DNA from 2 places in the Mycolicibacterium helvum genome. Region 1 is predicted to be linked to the other one. Evidence: riboswitches for the same ligand, from Rfam matches in the RefSeq annotation. Region 1 holds a riboswitch; the other holds the start of a gene.

Evidence for each region. Region 1 has a riboswitch for glycine ahead of gcvP (aminomethyl-transferring glycine dehydrogenase). Riboswitches for the same ligand answer to the same signal wherever they lie in the genome.
Region 2: another riboswitch for glycine. It lies ahead of gcvP (aminomethyl-transferring glycine dehydrogenase); the one in region 1 lies ahead of gcvP (aminomethyl-transferring glycine dehydrogenase).

What each region holds. Positions count from the first base shown of each region.
Region 1 is NZ_AP022596.1:5,661,795-5,667,281, reverse strand. It holds gene ftsR (transcriptional regulator FtsR) at 1-590, shown strand, start outside; gene G6N38_RS26665 (bifunctional nuclease family protein) at 639-1,133, shown strand; gene G6N38_RS26660 (MerR family transcriptional regulator) at 1,376-2,011, shown strand; glycine riboswitch at 2,026-2,123, shown strand; glycine riboswitch at 2,124-2,231, shown strand; gene gcvP (aminomethyl-transferring glycine dehydrogenase) at 2,273-5,119, shown strand; gene G6N38_RS26650 (alpha/beta fold hydrolase) at 5,174-5,487, shown strand, end outside.
Region 2 is NZ_AP022596.1:4,028,481-4,033,967, reverse strand. It holds gene gcvP (aminomethyl-transferring glycine dehydrogenase) at 1-2,320, opposite strand, end outside; glycine riboswitch at 2,445-2,535, opposite strand; gene G6N38_RS18945 (Tm-1-like ATP-binding domain-containing protein) at 2,864-4,183, shown strand; gene G6N38_RS18940 (class I fructose-bisphosphate aldolase) at 4,218-5,075, shown strand; gene iolM (scyllo-inosose 3-dehydrogenase) at 5,118-5,487, shown strand, end outside.

The DNA.
Region 1 (5,487 bases):
GCGCATCGGGATATCGGCGGTTCACCGCGTACGACTGCGCCAGGTTGAGGTTCATCCTGACCGCGCAGCGCGACCATTACCTGCCGCTGAAGGTCATCAAGGCACAGCTCGATGCCCTGCCTGACGGCGAACTGCCGCACGTCGGATCGCCTTACGCCGTACCGCGATTGGTGACGGTCTCGGGTGACTCCGCGGACGACGACGACGCCGCACGCACCCAGGTTCGCCTGAGCCGAGAAGACCTGCTGGAGCGATCCGGGGTCGACGAGGAGCTGGTGGTTGCACTGTGCAAGGCAGGCGTGATCACCACCGGCCCGGGCGGGTTGTTCGACGAACACTCGGTGGTCATCGCGCAGTGCGCGCGGGCACTGGGGGAGTACGGCGTCGAACCGCGGCACCTGCGGGCATTCCGGTCGGCAGCCGACCGCCAATCCGACCTGATCGCCCAGATCGCCGGCCCGGTGGGCAAGGCGTCAAAGACCGGTGCCCGCGACCGCGCCGACGACTTGGCGCGCGAAGTCGCGGCCCTGGCAATCACGTTGCACACGTCGCTGATCAAGTCCGCTGTACGAGACGTTCTCGACCGCTGAGGACTAGACTCCGATTGATGGCAACGGGAGCGCGGAGGTCAGACACATATGGGTGAGGTTCGTGTGGTCGGCATCCGCGTCGAGCAGCCCCAGAACCAGCCGGTTTTGCTGCTGCGGGAATCCAACGGCGACCGCTACCTGCCCATCTGGATCGGCCAGTCCGAAGCCACCGCGATCGCGCTGGAACAGCAGGGCGTCGAGCATTCTCGGCCGCTCACCCATGACCTGATCCGTGATCTCATTGGCGCACTTGGGCATTCACTCAAGGAAGTGCGCATCGTGGATTTACGGGAAGGTACCTTCTACGCCGATTTGATCTTCGACCGCGATATCAAGGTCTCGGCCCGCCCGTCGGACTCGGTGGCGATCGCCCTGCGGATGGGGGTGCCCATCTATGTGGAAGAGGCCGTGCTGGCCGAGGCCGGGCTGCTGATTCCCGACGAGAGCGACGAGGAGTCCACCGGTGCCGTCCGCGAGGACGAGGTCGAGAAATTCAAGGAGTTTCTCGACAGCGTGTCCCCGGACGATTTCAAGGCGACCTGATCGGGTATTCGGGCCCCATGGCTGGTGAACGCCAAGATCACGGATGCGTCTCACTTGGCCGGTAGCGGTTCGACACGCGCGACGGATGCCGGGGAGCGCGCTCAAGGGCAGCCATACTTTCATCACGACGACGAGCGCGACTGCCCGTCGACAAGCGTATGCTCGATGAACTCGGACGCTGGGCTTACGCGGTTGGTGGAGCGGTTAGCGGGGCAAGAGTTCGAACGGCGAGAGGAAGCATCGTGGGCGAGCAGCCACGTCAGGGACAGTTGGACCTTGCCGGCGCGACGTCTGGTTCTTTCAAGGCGGATTCGGCCGTCGGCGCACCGGTCGGTGAGTCAGTGCAGCCAGGCCTGTTCCCCGATGATTCGGTGCCCGACGAACTCGTCGGCTACCGCGGCCCAAGTGCCTGCCAGATCGCCGGAATCACCTACCGCCAGTTGGACTACTGGGCCCGCACCTCGCTGGTGGTGCCATCCATCCGCGGCGCGGCCGGGTCCGGCAGCCAGCGGCTGTACTCGTTCAAAGACATCCTCGTTCTCAAGATCGTCAAGCGTCTACTCGACACCGGCATCTCGTTGCACAACATCCGGGTCGCCGTCGATCATCTGCGGCAGCGCGGCGTGCAGGACCTGGCCAACATCACGCTGTTCTCGGACGGCACAACGGTCTACGAGTGCACGTCCGCCGAAGAAGTTGTCGACCTTTTGCAGGGTGGGCAGGGTGTGTTCGGCATCGCGGTCAGTGGTGCGATGCGGGAACTCTCCGGTGCCATCGCGGACTTCCCCGGCGAGCGTGCCGACGGCGGCGAATCGATCGCCTCGCCCGAAGACGAGCTGGCCTCGCGGCGTAAGAGCCGCGACCGCAAGATCGGCTAGAATCAGCGGCGTATCGCCCTCGCGCGGGAGAGCTTCGTGGCCGCCAGTCACGGACGCCGAAGGAGCAACACCTCTCCGTCAACCTCTCAGGCCCCAGGACCGCGCGTGGCCACGATGCCTCTGGAAAGCGGTGACCTCGCGGTTGCCCGCCCATGGGGAAAGGCTCTCAAAGCCGAATCTCTCAGGCGCCCGGTTTTGGGTGGACGACAGAGGGAGAGGACGCCGCTGACGGCTGCGTCCGCCCGAGTCAGGAGCCCATCCGTGTCCGATCACACCCAGCCCACGTTCGCCGATCGTCATATCGGACCGGACTCCGACGCGGTTACGACCATGCTCGACGTCATCGGCGTCGGCTCGCTCGACGACCTGGCCGCCAAGGCGCTGCCAGCCGGAATCCTCGACGCGCTCGCAAACGGCCTGGCGCCCGGCCTCGATCAGCTGCCCGCCGCGGTCAGCGAGCATGAGGCGCTGGCCGAGCTGCGGGCACTGGCCGACACCAACACGATCGCCGTGTCGATGATCGGGCAGGGCTATTACGACACTCTGACGCCGCCGGTGTTGCTGCGCAACATCCTGGAGAACCCGGCCTGGTACACCGCCTACACGCCCTACCAGCCGGAGATCAGCCAGGGTCGGCTGGAGGCGCTGCTGAATTTCCAGACCATGATCGCCGATCTCACCGGGTTGGATCTGGCCAACGCCTCGATGCTCGATGAGGCCACCGCCGCCGCCGAGGCGATGACGCTGATGCACCGCGGGACGCGGGGGCCGGCCAACCGGCTGGCAGTCGACGAAGACCTGTTCGCACAGACCGCGGCCATTCTGGCGACCCGCGCGGAGCCGCTGGGCATCGAGATCGTCACCGCCGACCTGCGCAACGGGCTGCCCGAAGGTGAGTTCTTCGGTGTCATCGCACAGCTGCCCGGTGCGAGCGGGCGAGTGACAGACTGGTCGAAGCTGGTCGAGCAGGCCCACGAGCGCGGGGCGCTGGTGGCGCTGGGCACCGACTTGCTGGCGGTGACGCTCATCGCCCCGCCGGGGGAGTTCGGCGCCGACGTGGCCTACGGCAGTGCCCAACGATTCGGTGTGCCAATGGGATTCGGCGGTCCGCACGCCGGTTTTCTTGCGGTGCACTCCAAGCATGCGCGCCAGCTCCCCGGCCGGCTGGTGGGGGTGTCGGTCGACAGCGACGGCGCAGCGGCGTACCGGCTTTCGCTGCAGACCCGCGAACAGCACATCCGCCGCGACAAGGCGACGTCCAATATCTGTACCGCGCAGGTGTTGCTGGCGGTGATGGCGGCGATGTACGCCAGCTACCACGGCCCTGAGGGCTTGACCGGGATCGCCCGGCGCGTGCATGGTCACGCCCGGTCGCTGGCCGCCGGCCTGAGTGCGGCCGGCGTCGACGTTGTGCACGACACCTTCTTCGACACCGTGTTGGCGCATGTCCCAAGCCGGGCCGCCGCGGTGCAGGCCGAGGCCAAGGGCCGCGGCATCAATATCTGGCGGGTGGACGCCGACCACGTGTCGATCACCTGCGACGAGGCCACCACGGCCGCACACGTCGCACTGGTGCTCGAGGCCTTCACCGGAGCCGCCCCGGTGGCTGGAAACTACGCGGGTCCTGAGATCGATTCGCGGACAAGTGAATTCCTCACTCACCCGGCGTTCCATCGGTACCGCACCGAGACGGAGATGATGCGCTACCTGCGCGCGCTCGCCGATAAGGACATTGCACTGGACCGCAGCATGATTCCGCTGGGCTCCTGCACGATGAAGCTCAACGCCGTCGCCGAGATGGAGTCGATCACCTGGCCCGAATTCGGCCGCCAGCACCCGTTCGCGCCGGCCGGCGACACCCCCGGGCTGCGCAAGCTGATCGCCGACCTGGAGACGTGGTTGACGGGTCTCACCGGATACGACGCAATCTCGTTGCAGCCCAACGCCGGATCGCAGGGTGAGTACGCGGGTCTGCTGGCCATCCGCGACTACCACATGAGCCGCGGCGACAGCGGTCGAGATGTCTGCCTGATCCCGTCGAGCGCGCACGGCACCAACGCCGCTTCGGCGGCCATGGCCGGCATGCGGGTGGTCGTGGTGGCCTGCCGGGAGAACGGCGATGTCGACCTTGACGACCTGCGTGCCAAGGTCACCGAGCATGCCGAGCGGCTAGCCGCGCTGATGATCACCTACCCGTCCACGCACGGGGTGTACGAACACGACATCGCCGATGTCTGCGCGGCGGTGCACGACGCCGGCGGGCAGGTCTACATCGACGGCGCCAACCTCAACGCTCTGGTGGGGCTGGCCCGGCCGGGCAAGTTCGGCGGCGACGTCAGCCACCTGAATCTGCACAAGACGTTCTGCATCCCGCACGGCGGCGGCGGTCCCGGCGTCGGGCCAGTGGCGGTGCGTTCCCACCTGGCGGGGTTCCTGCCGGGCCACCCGCTGGCCGAGGAGCTGCCGAAGGGGCACGCGGTGTCGGCGGCACCGTACGGCTCGGCATCGATCCTGCCGATCACCTGGGCATACATCCGGATGATGGGCGGCGACGGCCTGCGCAACGCGACTCTGACGGCGATCGCGTCGGCCAATTACATCGCCCGACGCCTCGATGAGTACTACCCGGTGCTGTACACCGGCGAGAGCGGCATGGTGGCCCATGAGTGCATCCTCGATCTGCGCGGCATCACCAAGGCCACCGGTGTCACTGTCGACGATGTGGCGAAGCGGCTGGCGGACTTCGGTTTTCATGCGCCGACGATGAGCTTCCCGGTGGCGGGCACGCTCATGGTGGAGCCTACCGAGAGCGAAAGTCTGGCCGAGGTGGACGCATTCTGCGAAGCGATGATCGCCATTCGTGCCGAGATCGACAAGGTCGGGTCGGGCGACTGGCCCGCTGACGACAATCCGCTGCACAACGCACCGCACACCGCCGAGTGCCTGCTGGTCGACGAGTGGACACATCCGTACACCCGCGAGCGGGCGGCCTATCCGCTGGGCAAGCAGTTCCGCCCGAAGGTGTGGGTGCCGGTGCGCCGCATCGACGGGGCGTACGGCGACCGCAACCTGGTGTGCTCGTGCCCGCCGGTGGAGGCCTTCGCCTGATAGCGTCACCCTGTGCTGCCTGCCAGTGTTCGCCAGTGGCAAGAGGGTGGGCGGATGCTGTCCACCAGCGCGGGGTCGGTATTCGTGCGATCCCAGCCCGGAAGGGGCCCCGCTGTCCTTCTGCTGCATGGTTTTCCATCCAGCTCCTACGACTTCCGCGGCGTCGTCGACCGGCTCGGTGACCGGGCCTGGCTGACCCTGGACTTTCTGGGCTTCGGACTGTCCGACAAGCCCCGGCCGCACCGCTACAGCCTGCTCGAGCAAGCTGACATCGTGCAGCAGGCGGTCGCCGACGTCGCGCCCGGCCCGGTGGTGCTGCTCGCCCACGACATGGGCACGTCGGTGGCCACCGAACTGCTGGCCCGCGA
Region 2 (5,487 bases), 1.6 Mb from region 1:
TGGCAGCTCGCAGCCCGTCTGGACCCATCAAGGCCAGATAGGCCCAGGTGATCGGGAGGATTCCGGCCGATCCGTAATTGGCCGCCGACACCGGGCCCACGGGACCGTCTCCGGCCAGTGGATCCGAGGGCAGGAACGGTGCAAGGTGCGCGCGCGCCGCGACCGGTCCGACGCCGGGGCCTCCTCCCCCGTGCGGGATGCAGAAAGTCTTGTGCAGGTTCAGATGTGAGACATCACCACCGAAGTCACCCGGACGGGCCAGGCCGACAAGGGCGTTGAGGTTGGCGCCATCGATGTAGACCTGGCCGCCCGCCTCGTGGACCAGGTCGCAGACCTGGCGAACGTCGGGTTCGTAGACACCGTGCGTGGATGGGTAGGTGATCATGATCGCCGCGATACGTTCGTCGTGGATCGCGAGTTTGTCGGCTAGATCGGTCAGGTCGATGTTGCCCGTCTGCGCGGTCGCCACGACGACGACCTGCATTCCCGCCAAAACTGCCGACGCGGCGTTCGTACCGTGCGCGGACTGCGGGATCAGACAGATGGTGCGGTCCACATCCCCGCGAGACTGGTGATATCCGCGGATGGCGAGCAGACCTGCCAGCTCGCCCTGGGAGCCGGCGTTGGGCTGCAGTGACACTCGGTCGTAACCAGTGATCTCGGCGAGCCAGTGCTGTAGTTCCTCGACGAGCCGGCGGTAGCCGCGGGTCTGCTCCGACGGCGCGAACGGGTGGATGCCCGCGAAACCGGGCCAACTGATCGGTTCCATCTCCACCGCAGCGTTGAGCTTCATCGTGCACGATCCCAACGGAATCATCGTGCGATCCAGGGCGAGATCCTTATCCGACAGCGTCCGCAGGAAGCGCATCATCGCTGTCTCTGAACGGTAGAGGTGGAAGACCTCGTGCTGCAGGTACGGTGACGTCCGCGCGAGATGCGCGGGTAGGTCGGCAGGCGAGCTCGGTACCGGTCGAGCACCGAAGGCGGCAAGCACCCGGGATACGACGTCCTCGGTCGTCCTCTCGTCACACGAGATGCCAACGTGGGCAGCGTCGATGCGACGCAGGTTGATGCCGTCGGCGGCGGCGCGAGCCACGATCTTCTTGGCGCCGTGGCCGACGCGGACGGTCAGCGTGTCGAAGTAGTCGGCGTTCGTGACGGCGAGACCCAACGTGGCCAGCCCGGTGGCGATCGCCGCGGCGTGGCCGTGCACGCGGCGCGCAATCGACGCGAGACCGTCAGGCCCGTGGTAGGCGGCATACATGCCGGCCACGTTGGCGAGCAACGCCTGAGCCGTACAGATATTGCTGGTCGCCTTGTCACGGCGGATGTGTTGCTCACGAGTCTGCAGTGCCAGACGGTAGGCCGGCGTACCGTCGCGGTCGCGGGACACTCCGACGAGCCGGCCGGGCAGCATCCGTTCCAGTCCGTGGCGTACGGACATGAAGCCAGCGTGGGGTCCACCGTAAAACAGTGGCACGCCGAAGCGTTGGGCCGATCCCACCGCAATGTCAGCGCCTTGGTCTCCAGGGGGCGCGAACAGCGTCGAGGCCAACAGGTCGGTGGCCACCGCGACCAAGGCACCCCGTTCCTGCGCATCGGCGACGACGGCAGTCAAGTCCCGGACTACTCCGCTGGCACCCGGGTTCTGCATCACGACACCGAAGAAATCGCCATCCGGTAAGCCGACACCCACGTCGGCCCGGATCACCTCGATGCCGAGTGCGGCGGCGCGTCCGGCCACGACGGCCGCCGTCTGCGGGAAGCACTCGGTGTCCAGCACCACGGCTGCCGAACCCGAATCCTTGCTCGCGCGGCGCATCAAGAGGATGGCCTCCACGACCGCGGTCGCCTCGTCGAGCAGGGACGCTCCCGCGACGGGCAGACCGGTGAGGTCAGCGACCATGGTCTGGAAAGTCAGCAGTGCTTCCAGCCGCCCCTGAGAGATCTCGGGCTGATACGGGGTGTAGGAGGTGTACCAGGCCGGAGACTCGAGCATGTTGCGACGCAGCACCGGCGGGGTGATCGTGTCGTAGTAGCCCAAGCCGATCATCTGAACGCACGTCCGGTTCGTGGCAGCGATGTGTGCCAGCTCGGCGAGCACCCCTTCTTCGGATCGCGCCGCGGGCAATGTGAGTGCAGCCGCCGTGCGGATCGACGAGGGCACCGCAGCCTCGATCAACTCGTCCAGAGTGCCGAGACCGATTGCGTGCAGCATCCGGTGCTGTTCAGCCGGGGTGGGTCCGATATGACGGTCAGCAAAAATCAGTTGCGTTGAAGTGTTGAGCGACAAGGGATCTCTCCAAGTTCGTGCTCGCATCAGCGAGCTGTCCTTGATGGACCCTCCCCGCTCTGTCCTTGGACCTGAGAGATTTGCAGCGCCGTTCGGGCGCGCTCTTCACCTTCGGTAAACGCCCCGCTGGGGGCGCTTTCTCCAGAGTTGCCTCGTCGCAGCGGTACTGGGGCCTGAGAGATTCCCGGGGAGGACTTGCTCCTACGGCGCCTCCGATTCGGAGGTTCTCCCGCTGTGAGTCGATAGCGTCTTCAATTGTGGTGGAACCTATGAAACCACACCGTTCGGAAAACCGAGCGAAATCTTGCTAATTCACACGCACCGCTAGCCGCACCATGCGCCAAGACGGTACATTCGGCCCATACGATCGCCGGAGCAGTCATTAGCCCACTTCCGATGTGGGGTCGCCGCATGCCGGACCCAGCGCACCGCGAGCCATCTGACCCCGTTCGTCATTCCGATCGGCGATCACTCTGATCCCGTAAAAACTTCGCCTTCCGTTCGGCCTACCGAACAAAAGATGCGATTTCGGCTTGATTTGTTCGGCAGCCACGTCTACTGTCATCGGACATGAGCTCCGTCACACGCGCTGGAAGCGCACGGCTCCCCCGGCCGAATGTGCTGGTTATCGGCACCTTCGACACGAAGGCCGACGAATTATGTGCGGTGGCGGACCTCATCGAGGAGTTTGACGCCACCCCCCTGTTGCTCGACACCTCCGCTCGGCACGCCGAACACCCGTCGACCGCCGCACTCAAGGGCCGACGTTTCATCGACCAGGACACTGTCGCCCTGGCCGCCGGAAGCAGCATCGACGAGATCAGCGCCCTGCCCCGTGGCGCGGCCGTCTCCGCACTGCGGGCGGGCGTCGGCGCCCTGCTCTCCCATCTGCATGCCGACGGTGAGATCGACGCTGCGATCTGCATGGGCGGCGCCGGGATTCATATCGCAGGACCGGCCCTGCAGGAACTGCCGGTGGGCTTTCCCAAACTGATCGTGTCTCCGTTGGCCTCCGGAAGCCGCACGTTCGAGCCCTACGTCGGGATCCGTGATGTCGCGGTGATGCACTCGGTCGTCGACATCATCGGCGTCAACACCATCACCTCCCGGATCTACCGGACTGCGGCCGGTTACATCGTCGGGGCCGCCAAGGCCGCCATGGGCGTGAGCACTTCCGCCGCCGCCGACAACGGCAATTCCCGGCCGCTAACCGTCGCGGTGTCGATGAATGGCAACACCACCGGACCGCTGATGCGTGCTCGGGCGTACCTCGAAGAGCGCGGCATCTCCTTCATCGCATTTCACGCCAACGGGACCGGTGGACGCGCACTGGAAGACGCCGTCCGGACCGGACAGGTCGACGCCGTCCTGGACTACACCACCACCGAACTCGGCGCCAGCCTCGTCGGCGGCTTGATGGACCCCGGGCCCGATCGCATGGAGGCCGCAGGTCTGGCCGGGCTGCCCCAGATCCTGGTCCCCGGCTGCACCGACTTCATCACGTGCGGTCCGATGAGCGCGGCGACTGCCGAATTTCCCGACCGCACGTACTTCGGGCATAACCCCGAACTGACTCTGGTGAGACTCACCGCCGACGAAATGACCGCGCTAGCCAAAACATTCGCTTACAAGGCGAACAAGGCTACCGGTCCGACACACGTATTCATCCCCACTGGCGGCTTCTCAGTTCCCGACGCCCCGGGTAAAGCGTTCTGGAATCCGGAAGCGGACGGCGCCTTCATCAACACACTGCGCGCGAACCTCGCCGACCACGTCGCGCTGACCGAACTCGACCTGCATATCAACGACGATGCGTTCATCGATCAGGTACTGGCGGTCTTCACTTCGATGCTGCGCGCGCAGCACACACACCCACCCGCGTTTGCCTGAGGCTTCCGCAATAAACACCCAATGAGAGGTAGCAATGTCCATCGGTAAAGATCTCCGCCTGCGTCGCATCATCGACCCCGCCACCAATTCCTCGGTGATGTTCGCCTTCTCCCATGGCACGAGCGTGCCCGAAGTCATGTCTGGGATCGAGGATCCCGCCACGAGCTTCCGAAAGGTCCGCAACGGCGGCGCCAACTGTGCATTCCTCACCCCGGGCCTGCTTCAGTCCCTCTCCCCCGTCATTGCCGAATCCCCCGAGGTCGCCATCGTCGCAAAGATCACCGCGACCGCGACCCGCGGCGAGAAGTCCCACCAGGAACGGCTCATCGCCTCGGTCGAGCACTGCGCCACCCTCGGCGTCGACGGTGTCGTCGCGCTGCTCCCGTTCGCCCCGGAGAACGAGGCCGACGTGATCTCGCTGACCGGTTCCATCGGCGAGAAGTGCCGCGAGTACGGACTGCCGTTCATCGCCGAGGCCGAGTTCCCGAACGCCTACTTCGGCGACGGCAAGGACTACCAAAGCACGTGGGGATTGTCCTACCTCAAGCGCAGTGCACGCCTGTGCGTCGAACTGGGCGCCGACATCGTGAAGACCAACTGGCTGGGTAGCCCTGAGGAGTTCTCGCCGATCGTCGACTGCGTCTCGGGGACCCCGGTCATCGTCGCCGGCGGCTCCCGCGAGTCCGATCTCGCGCTCCTGCGCAAGGTCAAGGCCGCCCGTGACGTCGGTGCCGTCGGAACCTCAGTGGGCCGCAACATCTTCCAGCACGCCAACCCCACCGCGATCACCGCCGCCCTGGTGGCCGTCCTGACCGGGGCGAGCAGCCCCGAGGAAGCCGTCGAGTCCAATCCCGAACTCAGCGCCGACCAGGTGCTAACCGCCGCACACTGACCTGACCCCCTGCTCATACGGAACTAGAAGACGGAGCTAACGATGAAAGCGGTTGTTCTCGAGGCGGAATGGAGCCCGCGACCGGGCGCACGCATCTCCGAGGCCGATCACGCCCGGAGATGGGCAGCGATCGCCAACGACGCTTACCGCAACCCCACCGTCGACGTCCGAGAGGTGCCCGACCCAGGGGCACCAGGTCCCAGCGAGCTGGTGTTGGAGGTTGGCGCCTGCGGCCTGTGCGGTTCGGACGTGCACATGTTCGAGACCGACGACGAGGGCTATCTGCTGTTGCCGTATCACCTCAAAACACCCGTCATCACCGGCCATGAGTTCGCCGGTCGGATCGTGGCCAAGGGCAAGGACGTTCATCAGTTCGAGGTGGGCGGACTCGTTGCCGTCGAGGAGATCCAAT